One region of the Oharaeibacter diazotrophicus genome, then DNA from elsewhere that is predicted to be linked to it. Evidence: riboswitches for the same ligand, from Rfam matches in the RefSeq annotation. Region 1 holds a riboswitch; the other holds the start of a gene.
The links. Region 1 has a riboswitch for glycine ahead of gcvT (glycine cleavage system aminomethyltransferase GcvT). Riboswitches for the same ligand answer to the same signal wherever they lie in the genome.

Region 1 (8,708 bases):
AGCGGAAGCCGCCCGCGACCGGATTGGCGACGACCAGGACCGACCGCACGGCCGCGTCCCCGGGGTGGATCGGCCGTGTGGCGGTCAGGGTCATCCGGCGCTCCGTCGTTGCGGCAGGAAGGGGGCCATGCCCTGGCGGGCGAGGGCGTCGGCGCGTTCGTTCATGTCGTGGCCGGCGTGGCCCTTGACCCAGTGCCAGGTGACGTCGTGGCGCTGGCGGGCGGCCTCGAGGCGTTCCCAGAGGTCGGCGTTCTTGACCGGCTTCTTGTCGGCGGTCTTCCAGCCGTTGCGCTTCCAGCTGTGGATCCAGCCGGTGATGCCGCCCTTGACGTATTGGCTGTCGGTCCACAGGTCGACGACGCAGCGCCGCTTCAGCGCCTCCAGCGCCGCGCAGGCCGCGGTCAGCTCCATGCGGTTGTTGGTGGTCTGCGCCTCGCCGCCGCAGAGCTCCTTCTCGGTGCCGCCGTAGGCGAGGATCGCGCCCCAGCCGCCCGGGCCGGGATTGCCCGAGCACGCGCCGTCGGTGTGGATGGTCACCCGCCGTTCGGCAGCCTCGGCCGGCTCGGTCGCGCTCATATGGCGTAGTCCTCCGGCGGTAGCCCGTAGGCGGCGATCGACGCGACGCCGCGGTGGAAGCGCAGCTTGCGCAGGTATTCGAGCGGGTCCTTCTTTTTCACCAGCGCCCCCTCCGGCGTCGTCAGCCAGTCGTAGAGGCGGGTGAGCAGGAAGCGCATCGCCGAGCCGCGCGCCAGCAGCGGCAGCGCCGCCGTCTCGGCCTCCGACAGCGGCCGCTTCGCCAGATACCCCGACAGCATCGCCCGGCCCTTGGTGGCGTTGAAGGCGTGGTCGGGCTCGAAGCACCACGCGTTCAGGCAGATTGCGAGGTCGTAGGCGAGGAAGTCGTTGCAGGCGAAATAGAAGTCGATCAGCCCGGACAGCTGGCCGCCGAGGAAGAAGACGTTGTCGCAGAAGAGGTCGGCGTGGATCACGCCGCGCGGCAGGTCCCGCGGCCAGTGCGCCTCGAGATGGTCGAGCTCGGCCTCGATCTCGGCGGCGAGGCCGGGCAGCACCTCGTCTGCGCGCGGCTTCGACAGCTCGAACAGCGGCCGCCAGTCGCCGACGGTGAGGGCGTTGGCGCGCGGGATGGCGAAGTCGGCGCCGGCGTCGTGCAGGGCGGCGAGCGCCTCGCCGACCTGCCGGCAGTGCGAGACGCCCGGGCGCTTGACCCAGACGCCGTCGAGGAAGGTCACGATGGTCGCCGGCCGCCCGGCGATCCGACCGAGCGCGCCGCCGTCGCGCGCCTTCACCGGCTGCGGGCAGGTGATGCCGCGCGCCGCGAGGTGCTGCATCAGCCCGAGGAAGAACGGCAGGTCCTCCTCGCGGGTGCGCTTCTCGTAGAGCGTCAGGATGAAGGTGCCGCGCTCGGTGCGCAGCAGGTAGTTCGAGTTCTCGACGCCCTCGGCGATGCCCTTGCAAGACAGCGCCCGGCCGAGGTCGTAGCCGGCGAGGAAGCCGGCGAGGTCGTCGTCGGTGATTTCGGTGTAGACCGCCATGGGCTTGGTGGGATCCGTCGGGTCAGGCGGCCGGCTGGCGCAGCTCGCGGGGGAGGTTGAAGGCGACGGTCTCGTCGGCGGTGCGCACCGTCTCGACGGTGACGTCGTAACGGGCGGCGAAGGCGTCGATCACTTCCTCGACCAGCACCTCGGGCGCCGAGGCCCCGGCGGTGACGCCGAGGGTGCGGATCTCGCCGACCGCGTCCCAGTCGATCTCGGCGGCGCGCTGGATCAGGAACGCACGCTCGCAGCCCTCGCGCGCCGCCACCTCGCGCAGCCGCTGCGAGTTCGACGAGTTCGGCGCGCCGACCACCAGCAGCGCGTCCACCCGCGGCGCGACCACCTTGACCGCCTCCTGGCGGTTGGTGGTGGCGTAGCAGATGTCCTCCTTGTGCGGCGCCGCGATGTCCGGGAAGCGCGCCGTCAGCGCCTCCACGATCTGGCGGGTGTCGTCGACGGAGAGGGTGGTCTGCGTGGTGTAGGCGAGCGGCGTGCCCGCGGGCACGTCGAGGGCGGCGACGTCGGCGACCGTCTCGATCAGGCTGACGCCGCCCGCCGGCAGCTGGCCCATGGTGCCGATCACCTCGGGATGGCCGGCGTGGCCGATCAGCACGACGTGGCGGCCCTTGCGGTGGTGGATCTCGGCCTCGCGGTGCACCTTGGTGACCAGCGGACAGGTGGCGTCGAGGTGGAACAGGTCGCGCGCCTTCGCCGCCGCCGGCACCGCCTTGGCGACGCCGTGGGCGGAGAAGATCACCGGCTGGTCGGTCTCGGGGATCTCGTCGAGCTCCTCGACGAAGACCGCGCCCTTCCGGCGCAGTTCCTCGACCACGTATTTGTTGTGCACGATCTCGTGGCGCACGTAGACCGGCGCGCCGTAGCGCGCGAGCGCGAGGTCGACGATCTGGATGGCGCGGTCGACGCCGGCGCAGAAGCCGCGCGGCGCGCAGAGCAGGACGGTGAGGGCCGGTCGGGACAAGGCGCGCGATCTCGCTCGTGTTTCCGCCCGGAGATGAGGGGGCGGACCCGGCCCTGTCAAGCGAGCGCACCGCGTTCGGAGAGTCGTCAACCATGCGCACGCGTGCTATTGAGGCGCCGACGGAGGTGACCGGCTGATGATCGCGAACGGTTTTCGGGCTTGGGGCATGGCGTTGGTCGTGGTCGCGGTCGGACTGGCCGGCTGCTCGTCGGGCACGCCGGACGTCGATCCGGCATCGCTGATCGGCGCCGCGCGCGACCCTGCGGCCGAGCAGGCGGCGCTAGAGAAATACGCGGCGGTCACCGTGTGCCCGCCCGTCCAGGTCCGCGACGGCACCCAGCTCTTCCGCGTCTTCGAGCGCGGCAAGGAGAACGACCTGACCGGCGTGCGCTTCCAGGCCTCGATCACCAAGTTCGCCCGCGAGTGCCATACCGACCGCGCCACCGGCGTCACGACGGTCAAGGTCGGCATCGCCGGCCGCCTGCTCAACGGCCCGAACGGCGCCACCGGCGCCGCGACGCTGCCGCTGCGCGTGGTGCTGGTGAAGAACGGCGACGAAGTGCTCTATTCGCAGCTGCGCAAGGTGACCGCCACGATCGCCCCCGGCGGCTCCGGCGTCACCTGGACCGAGGTCGTCGACGGTATCACGATCCCGCCGACCGCCGCGGAGGCGAACTACGTCGTTTACGTCGGCTTCGACGAGGGCCCGGCGAAGAACTGAGCGGGACTCAGCCGCAGGTCGAGACCTGGTTGGCGCAGACGCCGCGGCCCCAGCCGCGGCCGCTGCGGCCGTCCGGCATGGTCACGTCGACGTCGACCCACCCGCCGACGCAGGCCCGGAGCGCCGTGACCACGACCGAATCGGGTCCGTCCACCTCTCCGATCATGTCGAAGGTCGCCGGCGCGTCCTCGGCGGGTGCCGTGTGGAGCACGGGATCGAGCCCGCCGAAGGCGAAGCCGAGCGCCGAGACCGGCACGAATCCCCGGCCGGCGAACAGGTCGCGGTCGCCGCTCGCGGCATAATCGGAATAGCCGATGCGCTCGATCTCGGCGAAGCCGTCCGCGACGGCGAGCACGCGGAACTCCGGCGTGATCCCGTCGGCGTCGGCGCCGGGAATCGCGAACAGGACGGCGGCGTCGGCGGCGGGTGCGGCGCGCAGCGGCACGCCGTCCGCGTCGGCGAGGTGGGCGTGGATCGCGCAGGGCTCGGCGGCCGCCGCGGCGACGGGGCCGAGGGCAGGAGCGAGGACTGCGGCGAACGCGGCGAAGAGAGGCGAACGGATCAAGGCGGGCTCCGGTCCGTGGCGGGCACGATCCCCCCTTACGGGCGGGAAATCGCGCCGTCCCGTCGCTCTCGCGTGGACGATCCCGCGCCCGTCGGCCGCGATCGCTTCCGATTGTCCCGTGATCGCGCCGCTCCGACGCGGATTGCGCCGTCGTCGGGCTTGACCGCGGCGGCACGAAGCCGCATGGTGCGGCCATCCGGGGCGGTCGCGCCCCGGGGACATGGTGCGCCCGGAATCATCGGCGCGGCCGATCTCGTGATCGGTCGTACACGGTGGAAAGGGTGCGACATGGACGCCGCGCGGGAGAGACCGGCCTCGTCGAGGGGCCGGCGCCGAAGGAGCAACCGCCCCGGAAACTCTCAGGCCAAAGGACCGCTCGCGGCGAGCGACGCTCTGGAAAGCAGCGGCCGATCCGACGGGATCGCCCCGCTCACCGAAGGAGTAACCCGGATGCGGTCCGTCCCGGATCGCGGCGGGGAAATCTCTCAGGTTTCCTGACAGAGGGGGCGCGCGGATCTCCGGTCCCGGAATCCGCGGCCACGCCCGCCGAGGAGCCTGTCCATGAGCCGTGCGGCCGAGACCGCCGACCCCGTCGTCATCGAGGCGGCGCCGCTGAAGACCCCCCTCTACGACGAACACGTCGCCCTCGGCGCCAAGATGGTGCCCTTCGCCGGGTACCTGATGCCGGTGCAATATGCCGGCATCATCGCCGAGCACCAGCACACCCGCGCCGCCGCCGGACTGTTCGACGTCTCGCACATGGGCCAGGCCCGCCTCGTCGGCCCCGACCACGCGACCACGGCCCTTGCGCTCGAGGCGCTGGTACCGGCCGACATCCTGAACCTTTCCCCCGGACGCCAGCGCTACACCCAGTTCCTCGACGGGAACGCCGGCATCCTCGACGACCTGATGGTGCACCGCCCGGCCGATCCGGCCGAGGACGGCGTGCTGATGCTGGTCGTCAACGCCGCCCGCAAGGCCGACGACTACGCCCACCTCGCCGCCCGGCTGCCGGCGGGCGTCACGCTCGTCACGGCCGACGACCGCGCGCTCTTGGCGCTGCAGGGCCCGAAGGCGGTCGACGTCATGGTCCGTCTCGGCGCGGCGGTCGCCGACTGGCCTTTCATGAGCGCCGGCCCGACCCGGCTCGCCGGCATCGACGTCCACGTCTCGCGCTCCGGCTACACCGGCGAGGACGGCTTCGAGATCTCGGTGGCCGAGAACGACGTCGTCGCGCTCTGGCGCGCGCTCGTCGCCGACTCCGACGTCGCGCCGGTCGGCCTCGGCGCCCGCGATTCGCTGCGGCTCGAGGGCGGTCTCTGCCTCTACGGTCACGACCTCGACACCGGCACGACGCCGGTCGAGGCCGGCCTCGTCTGGTCGATCCAGAAGCGGCGGCGCGAGGAGGGCGGCTTCCCGGGCGCCGACATCGTGCAGCAGCAGATCCGCGACGGTGCGCCGCGTCTTCGCGTCGGCATCCGTCCCGAGGGCCGCGCCCCGGCGCGCGAGGGCACCGAGATCCAGGCCGCCGACGGCACGCCGATCGGCGTCGTGACATCCGGCGGCTTCGGCCCGACGGTCGGCGGCCCTGTCGCGATGGGCTACGTCGCGGCCGGCCACGCCGCGCCGGGCACTCGCGTCACCCTCGTCGTGCGCGGCAAGCCGCTGCCGGCCGAGGTCGTCGCGCTGCCCTTCGTGCCGGCGCGCTTCTATCGCGGTCGCTGAGAAAGCACTTTAATTCCCGCGCAATCGTCGTGCGGGACCAGAGGTTTGGAACGGGAATCGGAATCGGTTTCGAGGCGGTGGAAACGTGCCGCTTCGATCGCACGACTCCAGGATGCACCGGCAAGGTTAACGAATTCACCCTGAATCGGAAGGTGAGCACCCCCATGGCGAAGTACTTCACCGAGGACCACGAGTGGCTGTCCGTCGACGGCGACGTCGCCACCGTCGGCATCACCGACTACGCCCAGGCCCAGCTCGGCGACGTGGTCTACGTCGAGGTTCCCGAGGTCGGCCGCACGCTCGCCAAGGGCGGCGAAGCGGCGGTGGTCGAGAGCGTCAAGGCCGCGAGCGAGGTCTACGCCCCGGCCTCGGGCACCGTGGTCGAGGCCAACGGCGCCCTCGCCGACGCTCCCGCGACCGTCAACGAGTCGCCCGAGGACGCCGGCTGGTTCTTCAAGCTGAAGCTCGCCGACGCCGGCGAACTCGACGCGCTGATGGACGAGGCCGCCTACCGCGCCTTCGTCGACACGCTCTGAGGCTCGCCGCCATGCGCTACCTCCCTCTCGCCGACCACGACCGGCAGGCGATGCTCCGGACGATCGGCGTCTCGCACGTCGACGCCCTGTTCGCCGACGTGCCCGCCGACAAGCTGCTCGACCGCCTCGTCGCGCTGCCGACCGCCAAGTCCGAGATCGCCGTCGAGCGCCACCTCGCGGCGATGGCCGCGAAGAACGTCGCCGCCGGCGCGGTGCCCTTCTTCGTCGGCGCCGGCGCCTACCGGCACCACGTGCCGGCGACGGTCGACCACCTGATCCAGCGCTCGGAGTTCCTGACCTCCTACACGCCCTACCAGGCCGAGATCGCCCAGGGCACGCTGCAATATCTGTTCGAGTTCCAGACCCAGGTCGCCCGCCTCACCGGCATGGACGTCGCCAACGCCTCCATGTACGACGGCTCGACCGCCACCGCCGAGGCGGTGCTGATGGCGCACCGGATCACCCGGCGCTCCAAGGCCGTGGTCTCCGGCGGCCTGCACCCGCACTACCGCGGCGTCACCCGCACCACCACCGAGCTCGCCGGCTTCGCCGTCGACACGCTCGACCCCGATCCGACCGGCACCGAGGACATCCTCGCCCGCATCGACGGCGAGACCTCCTGCGTCGTCGTGCAGTCGCCGTCCTTCTACGGCCACCTGATCGACCTGAAGCCGATCGCCGAGAAGGCCCACGCGGTCGGAGCGCTGCTGGTGGCGGTGTTCACCGAGGTGGTCTCGCTCGGCCTGATCGAGCCGCCGGGCGCGCAAGGGGCCGATATCGTGGTCGGCGAGGGCCAGTCGCTCGGCAATCCGCTGACCTTCGGCGGCCCCTACGTCGGCCTGTTCGCCACCCGCGACAAATACGTCCGCCAGATGCCGGGCAGGCTCTGCGGCGAGACCGTCGACGCCGACGGCAAGCGCGCCTTCGTGCTGACGCTCTCGACCCGCGAGCAGCACATCCGCCGCGACAAGGCGACGTCGAACATCTGCACCAACGCGGGCCTCTGCTCGCTCGCCTTTTCGATCCACCTGTCGCTGCTGGGTCAGACCGGCCTGACGCGCCTCGCCCGAGTCAACCATGCCAACGCGGTGAAGCTCGCCGACCGGCTGGCGGCCGTGCCGGGCGTCGCGGTGCTGAACGACACCTTCTTCAACGAGTTCACCCTGCGGCTGCCGAAGAACGCCGCCGACGTGGTCGAGGCCCTCGCCGCCAAGGGCGTCCTCGCCGGCGTGCCGGCCCGTCGCCTCGAGCCCAAGCACCCGCATCTCGACGACCTCCTGGTGGTCGCCTCGACCGAGGTGAACACCGACGAGGATCGCGAGGCCTTCGCCGTCGCACTCGCGGAGGTGCTGGGATGAGGGACGCGGCGCCACTTCTACCCTCCCCCTCGCGGGGAGGGGCGGAACGCGTAGCGTTCCGGGGTGGGGTGACGCCGACGTTCGTCGCCCGTGCCCGGCGACCCTCCCCGGCGCTTCGCGCCGACCCTCCCACGAGGGGAGGGTCAGGTCGTCACCTGCATCCTTCAATTCCGATCTCCCGCGGAGCATCCGCATGACCATGAACAGTCAGGGCCGCCCGTCCGCGCCCGTGCTCGCCGTCTCGAACGCCGAGAAGACCACCACCACCGGCAACCGCGGCCTCGCCATCGAGGAGGCGCTGCTGTTCGAGGTCGGCCGGCTCGACGCCACCGGCGTCGACGTCGAGGACGCCGGTGACTTCGTCCCGCGCCTCGGATCCCACGTCCGCAAGGCCCCGATCGGCCTGCCCGGCCTGACCGAGCCGGAGGCGATGCGCCACTACGTGCGCCTCTCCCGCCAGAACTACGCCATCGACCTCGGGCTCTACCCGCTCGGGTCCTGCACCATGAAGCACAACCCGCGCCTCAACGAGAAGATGGTGCGGCTGCCGGGCTTCGCCGACATCCACCCGCTGCAGCCGCTCTCCACGGTGCCGGGCGCGGTGGCGCTGATCGCCGAGCTCGGCCGCTGGCTGCTCGAACTCACCGGCATGGCCACGGTCGCCATGAGCCCGAAGGCGGGCGCCCATGGCGAGATGTGCGGCATGGCCGCGATCAAGGCGGCGATCGCCGCCCGCGGCGAGACCCGCGACGTCGTGCTGGTGCCCGAATCCGCCCACGGCACCAATCCGGCCACCGCCGCGCTGCTCGGCTTCAAGGTGGTGCCGGTGCCCGCCCGCGCCGACGGCACCGTCGATCCCGAAGAGGTCAGGAAGCGCCTCGGGCCCGAGGTGGCGGCGATCATGCTGACCAACCCGAACACCTGCGGCCTGTTCGAGCGCGACGTCGTCGCCATCGCCGACGCGGTCCACGCGGCCGGCGCCTACTTCTATGCCGACGGCGCCAACTTCAACGCCATCGTCGGCAAGGTCCGCCCCGGCGACCTCGGCGTCGACGCCATGCACATCAACCTGCACAAGACCTTCTCGACGCCCCACGGCGGCGGCGGTCCGGGTGCCGGCCCGGTGGTGCTGTCCGAGCGGCTGGCGGCCTTCGCGCCGGTGCCCTTCGTGCGCTTCGGCGAGGACGGCGCCGCCGAGTTCGTCGAGACCCGCAGGCAGGCCGCCGGCACCGCGACGCCCTTCGGCCGCGTCACCGCCTTCCACGGCCAGA
Region 2 (8,708 bases), on a different contig from region 1:
GCTGGGCGGCGATGGCGGCGGCGTCGAACTGCGGGTGGTCGTAGCTCCATTCGCCGAACACCAGCGCCGGGTCGGGCTCGCGCACGGGATTGAGGGTGACGAACAGCGGCCGGGCCGGGTCGATGTTCTGCAGCCGGTTCATCCAGTAGGTCACCGACACCGGGGCGCGGCCGTCGTCGCGCTCGCCGCGCAGGTAGTTCCACGACGACCACACGCTGCGCCGCTTCGGCATCAGCGCCGTGTCGCGGTGGAGCACGACGCGGTTCGGCAGGTAGCGCACAGCGCCGAGCACGGCGCGCTCGTCGGCCGAGGCGTCGGCGAGCATGGCGAGGGTCTGGTCGGCGTGGGCGGCGAACACGACCTCGTCGAAGCGGTCGGTCTCGCCGTCGGCGGTGCGGACCTCGACGTGGGTGCGCCCGCGCGTCACCGCCACCACCGGGCTCGCGAGGCGGACCTTGCCGAGCGCCTTCAGGGGCGCGAGCAGCCGGTCCACGTATTCGCGGCTGCCGCGCGAGACGGTGCGCCAGATCGGCCGCTCGCGGTCGACGAGGCGGTGGTTGCGGAAGAAGCGGACGAAGTTCGAGGCGGGGAACTCCAGGATCTCGGCGTCCGGCGTCGACCAGATCGCCGCGCCCATCGGCACCAGGTAGTCGTCGCGGAAGCCGCGGCCGAAACCCTTGCGCTCGAGATAGGCACCGAGGGTGAGACCGTCGAGTCGGCCGGCGTCGTGGTCGAGGGTGCATTCGCGGTTGAAGCGCAGGATGTCGCGGATCATGCCGAGGAAGCGCGGCCGGAACAGGTTGACCGGCTGGGCGAACACGCTCGCCAGCGAGGTGCCCGCCCACTCGAGCCCGCCGTCGCCGACCGACACCGCGAAGGACATGTCGCTCGCCTCGGTCGGGACGTCCAGGTGGCGGAACAACGCCACGAGGTTGGGGTAGTTCAGCTCGTTGTAGACGATGAAGCCTGTGTCGACCGGAACCACGGTACCGTCGTAGTCGACGTCGACGGTGGCCGAATGTCCGCCGGCGCGCGGCGCTTTCTCGTAGAGCACCACGTCGTGGCGGGCGGACAGCGCCCAGGCTGCGGCGTTGCCGGAGATGCCAGAGCCGATGACGGCGATCCGCATGTCGTTATTCCTCGCGAAATCCAATTAAGCGTTCAGGCGCCGGCCTTCAGCGACGAGAAGGCACCGAGCGCCCGTTCGCGCGCCGCCGCGTGGTCGACGATCGGCGCCGGGTAGCTACGCCGGCCGCGGCCGCCGGGTTTCACGCCGTCGCACTGCCAGGGCCGGTGCACGACCGCGGACGGCAGGTCGGCGAGCTCGGGCACGAAGCGGCGGACGTAGCGGCCGTCGGGGTCGAATTTCTCGCCCTGCAGCACCGGGTTGAAGACGCGGAAATACGGAGCCGCGTCGGCACCGGAGCCTGCCACCCACTGCCACCCCGCGGCGTTGTTGGCGGGGTCGGCGTCGCAGAGCGTGTCCCAGAACCAGTCCTCCCCGATCCGCCAGTCCACAAGCAGGTGCTTGACCAGGAAGGACGCCACGATCATCCGCACCCGGTTGTGCATGGTGCCGGTGGTCCACAGCTGGCGCATCCCGGCGTCGACCACCGGATAGCCGGTCTCGCCGTGGCGCCACGCCGCGATCGCGCTCGGATCCGGCTCGCGCCACGGGAAGCCGTCGAAGCGCGGCTGGAAGTTGCGGCGCGGCAGGTCGGGGAAGTGGTAGAGCAGGTGATAGGAGAATTCTCGCCAGCCGAGTTCGGCCTGGAACTTCGCCAGCGTCCGCTCCGCGATCCCGGTCGCCGCCGCGTGGTGGCGGCTCGCCTCGTAGACGGTGCGGATCGAGATCTCGCCGAAGCGCAGGTGCGGCGACAGCTCCGACGTCGCGGACGCGTCGGGGAAGTCGCGCGCGGCGGCGTAGCGGACGAGGCGGCCGTCGAGGAAGGCCGCCAGCCGAGCGCGCGCGCCGGCCTCGCCGGGCGTCCAGGTCGCGGCGAGGCCGCCGGACCAGTCGGGCGCACGTGGCGCGAGGCCGAGGTCGGCGATCGCCAACGACGGCACGTCGGGCGCGGCGACGATCCGCTCCGGCACCGGGATCGGGCCGGGTGCGTCGTCGACCAGGAGGCGCGTCGCCTTCCAGAACGGCGTGAAAACCCGGAACCACTCGCCGGCCTTGGTGCGCACCGTCCATGGTTCGGCGAGCAGGTGGCCGTTGTGGCTCTCCGCGCGGACGCCGCGGCCGATCAGTTCGGCCTTGACGGTCGCGTCGAGTTCGCGGGCGGCTATCTCGTAGCGCCGGTTCCAGGTCACCAGCGCGGCGCCGGTCTCGGCGGCGAGAGCGGGCACCACTTCGGCCGGATCGCCGCGGCGGATCACCAGAGGCACGCCGCGGGTGGCGAGATCGGCGGCGAGCGCGGTGAGCGACCGGTGCAGCCACCAGCGGCAGGCCCCGCCGAGCGGCCGGCGTGCCGGTGCGTCGTCGAGCACGTAGGCGACGGTCACCGGCCGTCCGCCGGCGGCCGCGGCGGCGAGCGCCGGATTGTCGGCGAGGCGCAGGTCGTCGCGCAGCCAGACGAGGGCGGGTCCGGTGACGTCGGAAGGTCTCGCGTTCATGAACACCGTGGGGGCGACGCCCGGGGAACCGTTACAGGTGAAGTCTCTACGGGCCCCGGCCCCGGTCGGATCATCGTGGCGGGATGTCGCGAACCGACAACGACTTCGCCCTGTCCGGCCTTGCGGATCGGGGGCGAGTGTCCGCATAATCCCCGACATCGGCCGGTGCACCGGCCCTCCCGCGCGGGAGAGACCCGGATCTCCGGGCGCCGACGGAGCAACCGCCCCGGAAACTCGTCAGGCAGAAGGACCGCGCGGGGCGGAGGACATCTGGAGAGTGGAGACCGGTCCCCGGTCTCCCGCCGACGGGATAACGCTCTCAGGCGACGAGGACAGATGGGGCGCGACGAAGCCGACGCCGGGGCGGATCCCGGCAATGCCAGCGGTCCGGCCACCGGCTCGGACCCCGGCAGAGAGATGCGCCGCGGAGCCCTTCCCATCATGGTCGCCCACACGTCCCCCGCCGCCAACCTCGACGAGGACCGCCTGTCGCCGCTGCATGCCGGCGAGGTTCCGGTCGCGTTCGGCGACCTGTTCAAGATCGGCATCGGCCCGTCGTCGTCGCACACGATCGGCCCGATGCGCGCCGCCTTCTCCTTCGTCTCCGGTCTCGGCGCCGACGCCTCGGCCCGGGTCGACCGCCTGACCGCGACCGCCTTCGGCTCGCTGGCCTGGACCGGCAAGGGCCACGCCACCGACAAGGCCATGATCCTCGGCCTCGCGGGCCTGCGCCCCGACAGCCTCGACCCCGACCACGCCGAGGCCGTTCTGGCGCGCATCCGCGCCGAACGGGTGCTGGCGCGCGCCGGCGGCGGCACGATCGCCTTCGATCCCGACCGCGACGTGGTGTTCGACCTCGAGCGCACCTACGAGCGCCACCCCAACGCCATGCGCTTCTCGGCCTACGACGCGGCCGGCGATCTCCTCGCCGAGGAGGTCTGGTTCTCGGTCGGCGGCGGCTTCGTGGTGCGCGATGGCGACGACGGCGGGCAGGGCGCCAAGGTGCCGGTGCCGTTCCCCTATCGCAGCGGCGTCGAGCTGCTCGCCATGGCCGACGCCGCCGGGCTGTCGGTGGCCGAGCTGACGCTCGCCAACGAGGCGGCGCAGCGCCCGCGCGCGGCGGTGATCGCCGACGTCGACACGATCGCCGACACCATGTTCGCCTGCATCGACCGCGGCCTGACGCTCGACGGCGAACTCGACGGCGGGCTCAGGGTCAAGCGCCGCGCCAAGCGGATCTTCGAGCGCATCGAGGAGAAGCGCCTGAAGAACGACCGCGCCCCGCATCAGGTGATGGACTACGTCTCCTGCTTCGCCATCGCGGTCAACGAGGAGAACGCCGCCGGCGGCCGCGTCGTCACCGCGCCCACCAACGGCGCGGCCGGCGTCGTGCCGGCGGTGCTGCGCTACTACCGCGACTTCTGCCCCGGCGCCGACCGCGACGGCATCCGCCGTTTCTTCCTCGCCGCCACCGCGATCGGCGGCCTGATCAAGCGCAACGCCTCGATCTCCGGCGCCGAGGTCGGCTGCCAGGGCGAGGTCGGCTCGGCCGCCGCCATGGCCGCCGCGGGCCTCGCCGCCGCGCTCGGCGGCTCCAACGCCCAGGTCGAGAACGCCGCCGAGATCGCCATCGAGCACCACCTCGGCATGACCTGCGACCCGGTCGGCGGCCTCGTCCAGATCCCCTGCATCGAGCGCAACGCCTTCGGCGCCATCAAGGCCATCAACGCCGCCTCGCTCGCCCTCAACGGCGACGGCGAGCACATCGTCTCGCTCGACACCGTCATCGAGACCATGCGCCAGACCGGTCTCGACATGCAGTCGAAGTACAAGGAGACCAGCCTCGGCGGACTGGCGGTGAACGTGACGGCCTGCTGAGGGGGGGCGTAGAGCGCCGCCAACTCGAACGTCGGCGCTACCCCACCCCGCCGGCCTACGGCCGTCGACCCTCCCCACAAGGGGGAGGGTAGTAAAATGGCGAGCGCGTGCCACAGCTTTACCCTCCCCCTCGTGGGGAGGGTCGGCGCGGAGCGCCGGGGTGGGGTGGCTTCGACCGGCGCGACGTCGTCGATCTCTCCACGTCGGGCACCCGGAAACAGCGGCCTCACGGGCGGAGGCGACCCCACCCCGCCGGCCTACGGCCGTCGACCCTCCCCGCAAGGGGGAGGGTAGGAGTTCCACCGTCGCTGGCCATGGCTCTACCCTCCCCCTCGTGGGGAGGGTCGGCGCGCAGCGCCGGGGTGGGGTGGCTCGACGCTGGGGGGAAACGCACCTCGCCCGAGAAGGCGCTCACCCCGCCCGGATCAGCCGCGCCGCCTCGTCCCGCCCGAACAAGTGCAGCAGCACGCGCAGCGCCTCGCCGCGCGGGCCGGTCAGCTCGGGGTCGCGGGCGAGGATCAGGGCGGCGTCGTCGCGGGCCATCTCGGTGAGGGCGCCGTGGATCTCCGGCCGGACGAGGCGGAAGCCGGGCATGCCGCTCTGGCGGGTGCCGAGCAGTTCGCCGCCGCCGCGCAGGCGCAGGTCCTCCTCGGCGATGCGGAAGCCGTCCTCGCTCTCGCGCAGGATGGCGAGCCGGGCCTTGGCGGTCTCGCCGAGCGGACCCTTGTAGAGCAGCACGCAGCTCGACGCCGCGTCGCCGCGGCCGACCCGTCCGCGCAGCTGGTGCAGCTGGGCGAGGCCGAAGCGCTCCGCGTGCTCGATCACCATGATGGTGGCGGCGGGCACGTCGACGCCGACCTCGATCACCGTGGTCGCCACCAGGATCGACGCCGCGCCGGACGAGAAACGCGTCATCGCCGCGTCCTTGTCGGCGGCCTTCATGCGGCCGTGGACCAGGGCGACGCGATCGCCGAAATACTTGCGCAGATCCTCGAAGCGCTCCTCGGCGGCGGCGAGGTCGACCGCCTCGCTCTCCTCCACCAGCGGGCAGACCCAGTAGGCCCGCGCGCCCTCCTCGGCGATCCGCCGGCCGATCCGCTCGACCACCTCGCCGATCCGCTCGGCCGGCACCGCCACGGTGACGATCGGCTTGCGCCCGGCCGGCTTCTCGGTCAGGCGCGAGACGTCCATGTCGCCGAAATAGCTGAGCTGCAGCGTGCGCGGGATCGGCGTCGCGGTCATCACCAGGAGGTCGGTGCGGCTGCCCTTGGCCGACAGCGCGAGGCGCTGGTGGACGCCGAAGCGGTGCTGCTCGTCGACCACCGCGAGCGCGAGGTCGCGGAACTCGACCCCGGCCTGGAATACCGCGTGGGTGCCGACGACGAGGTCGACCTCGCCGGCGGCGAGCGCCGCCAGTGTCTCGCGCCGCACCTTCTGGCGGTCGGAGCCGGTGAGGACGGCGAGGCGGAGGCCCGCCGCCTCCGCCAGCGGCGCGATCGAGCGGGCGTGCTGGCGCGCCAGCAGCTCGGTCGGCGCCATGATGGCGGCCTGGCCGCCGGCCTCGATCGCCGCGGCGGCGGCGAACAGCGCCACCATGGTCTTGCCGGAGCCGACGTCGCCCTGCACCAGCCGCACCATGCGAAGCGGCTTGACGAGATCCGCCTCGACCTCGGCGATCGCGCGCTCCTGCGAGCCGGTGAGCGCGAAGGGCAGGGCGGCGCGCAGTCGCGCCCGGATCGAGCCGTCCGGCGCCCGCGCCCGGCCGGCGACGACGCGCAGCGAGGCGCGGACGAGGCCGAGGGCGAGCTGGTTGGCGAGCAGCTCGTCGTAGGCGAGGCGGGCGAGGAAGGGGCTGTCGTCGGCGAGATCCGCCGGGCTCTCCGGCCGGTGCACCCGACCGATCGCCTCGGCGAACGGACCCCAGCGCCGCGCGTCGAGCACGCTCTGATCCTGCCACTCCGGCAGCGCCGGCAGCCGCTCCAGCGCCGAGTCGACCGCCTTGCGCAGCACCTTGCCCGAGACGCCCTCGGTGAGCGGATAGACCGGCTCCATCCGCGGCAGCTTCACTGCCTCCTCCGGTGGCACGACGTGATCCGGGTGCACCATCTGCGGCGCGCCGTTGAACCATTCCACCCGCCCCGACACCAGCCGCTCGGCGCCCACCGGCAGCAGCTTCTCGAGCCAGCCCTTCTCGGCGTGGAAGAAGCAGAGGGCGATCTCGCCGGTGTCGTCGAAGGCCATGACGCGGTAGGGCGCCCGGCCGCCCGCCGGCGTCGGGCGGTGGCGGTCGACGGTCAGCCGCAGCGTCACGATCGCCCCCTCCGGCGCCCCGGCCACCGAGGCCTCGCGCGAGCGGTCGATCACCTGGGTCGGCAGGTGGAACAACAGGTCCGCCACCACCCCCTCCCGCCCCGGCTCCGCCCCCGGCCGCACCAGCCGCGTCAGCTTCGGCGCGAGCTTCGGCCCGACGCCGGCGAGCGCGGACACGGGCAGGAACAACGGGTTGAGCAGGGCGGGACGCATGGGGGAGGGATAGCACGGCGGGAGGGCGAAGAAAGCGCCGGCTTGCGGCGTGTGGAGACGGCCGCGCTGGTGCCGACGGTTGTCGTGCGCTAGCGTGGAGGCGGGTCGGGCGCGGCGGATGAACCCGAAACGGAAGCTCGACGCGCGCTAGGACGACGGCGGACGGATGATCCCGACTGATTTCGACTCGCACGAAGTGCGCCGCATGGTCCTGGCCGGGATCGATCCGCCGACGCACTGGATCCCGCACGTGACCAGCCTGGACCTGTCGCGCGAACGGGCGTTCTCCGATCTGGCGAGGATCGCGAAGTTCCACGCGCTCCGGTCGCTCGATCTCACCGCCACCGCGGTGGCCGATCTCGCGCCCCTGGCCGAGCTCGTACAGCTGCGGTCTCTCGAACTCGACTGCCTGATACTGGCGGACATCGCGCCACTGGCCGGTCTCGTCGCGTTGCGCAGCCTCGATCTCGGCTGCACGACGGTCGCCGACGTCGCACCGCTGGCCGGGTTGCGGGTGTTGGAGTGCCTCGATCTGGTCTCGACCAATGTCACCGATCTCGGCCCGCTGGCGGGACTTGTCGCTCTGCGCAAACTATACTTGCGATTGTCTCCCGTCGAGGATCTCGGGCCGTTGGCGGGCCTTTCCGAACTGGAGACGCTCGATTTCTCGTCCCGCCGCGTGGTCGACTTGGCACCGTTGTCCGGGCTGCACAGACTCCGATATCTCTCCGCCGATGGGGCCGGCATCCGGGATCTTGCGCCGCTCGCCGGTCTGACTCGGTTGGAAGAGCTCGACCTTACCTGCACGGACGTGACCGATCTGGAACCCCTGTCCGGCCTCCGAATGCTGTGGAACCTCCGTTTGGGCGAGACGGCCGTCGTCGATCTCGCGCCGCTGGCCGGCCTCGACCGGCTCGAGATACTCGATCTCTGCAAGACGAAGGTCGTGGATCCCGCCCCGCTCGCGACACTCTCGCACCTGGAGGATCTGGACCTCCGCGGGACGGGTGTCTCCGATCCTTCGCCGCTGTCCGGACTCGCCAACTTGCAACGTCTCGACCTCGGCGAGACCGGCGTCAGGGATCTCGCCCCGCTGTCCGGCCTCAACCGGTTGGCGACTCTCGGGCTCGACGGAACGGAAATCACCGACTTCGCCCCGCTGTCCACTCTCGCGCAGCTGCTAGATCTCGATCTGCACGGCACGAGCTTCACGGATCTCGCCCTGCTTTCCGGCTCGACGACGTTACGGACTCTGGACCTCGGGAGCACGCGCGTCGCGGACCTCGCTCCGCTGTCGGGCCTCTCCACCTTGAGGGAACTCGTCCTTGGGGGCACGGGTGCAACGGATCTCGCTCCACTGTCCGGCCTTCGCCGGCTGCGGAGCCTCGAGCTCGAAGGCACGGGCGTCACGGACCTCGCTCCGCTGTCGGGCCTCACCGAACTGCAGCGGCTCGGTCTTTCCGGGACGGGCGTGTCGGACCTCGAGCCCGTGTCCGGACACGTCGGGATGAAGAGTCTCGACCTGGACGGTACCGCCGTCAAGGATCTCGCCCCATTGGCCGGGTTCGCGCAACTGTCGTCCCTGCATTGCGACCGCACGGGTGCAACGGACCTCCGGCCCCTGTCGGGCCTGACCAAGTTGCGGAGTCTCCATCTCGCCGACACGGGTGTCACGGACCTCGCCCCGC

Region 2: another riboswitch for glycine. It lies ahead of EDD54_RS03470 (L-serine ammonia-lyase); the one in region 1 lies ahead of gcvT (glycine cleavage system aminomethyltransferase GcvT).

What each region holds. Positions count from the first base shown of each region.
Region 1 covers NZ_SNXY01000009.1:355,916-364,623, reverse strand. The annotation lists gene EDD54_RS16730 (diacylglycerol/lipid kinase family protein) at 1-94, opposite strand, end outside; gene rnhA (ribonuclease HI) at 91-576, opposite strand; gene EDD54_RS16720 (homoserine kinase) at 573-1,553, opposite strand; gene ispH (4-hydroxy-3-methylbut-2-enyl diphosphate reductase) at 1,576-2,532, opposite strand; gene EDD54_RS16710 (hypothetical protein) at 2,669-3,253, shown strand; gene EDD54_RS16705 (hypothetical protein) at 3,261-3,818, opposite strand; glycine riboswitch at 4,109-4,203, shown strand; gene gcvT (glycine cleavage system aminomethyltransferase GcvT) at 4,380-5,543, shown strand; gene gcvH (glycine cleavage system protein GcvH) at 5,708-6,079, shown strand; gene gcvPA (aminomethyl-transferring glycine dehydrogenase subunit GcvPA) at 6,091-7,437, shown strand; gene gcvPB (aminomethyl-transferring glycine dehydrogenase subunit GcvPB) at 7,637-8,708, shown strand, end outside.
Region 2 covers NZ_SNXY01000006.1:716,762-725,469, reverse strand. The annotation lists gene EDD54_RS03480 (NAD(P)/FAD-dependent oxidoreductase) at 1-1,129, opposite strand, end outside; gene EDD54_RS03475 (cryptochrome/photolyase family protein) at 1,162-2,619, opposite strand; glycine riboswitch at 2,794-2,882, shown strand; gene EDD54_RS03470 (L-serine ammonia-lyase) at 3,061-4,497, shown strand; gene recG (ATP-dependent DNA helicase RecG) at 4,909-7,020, opposite strand; gene EDD54_RS03460 (leucine-rich repeat domain-containing protein) at 7,187-8,708, shown strand, end outside.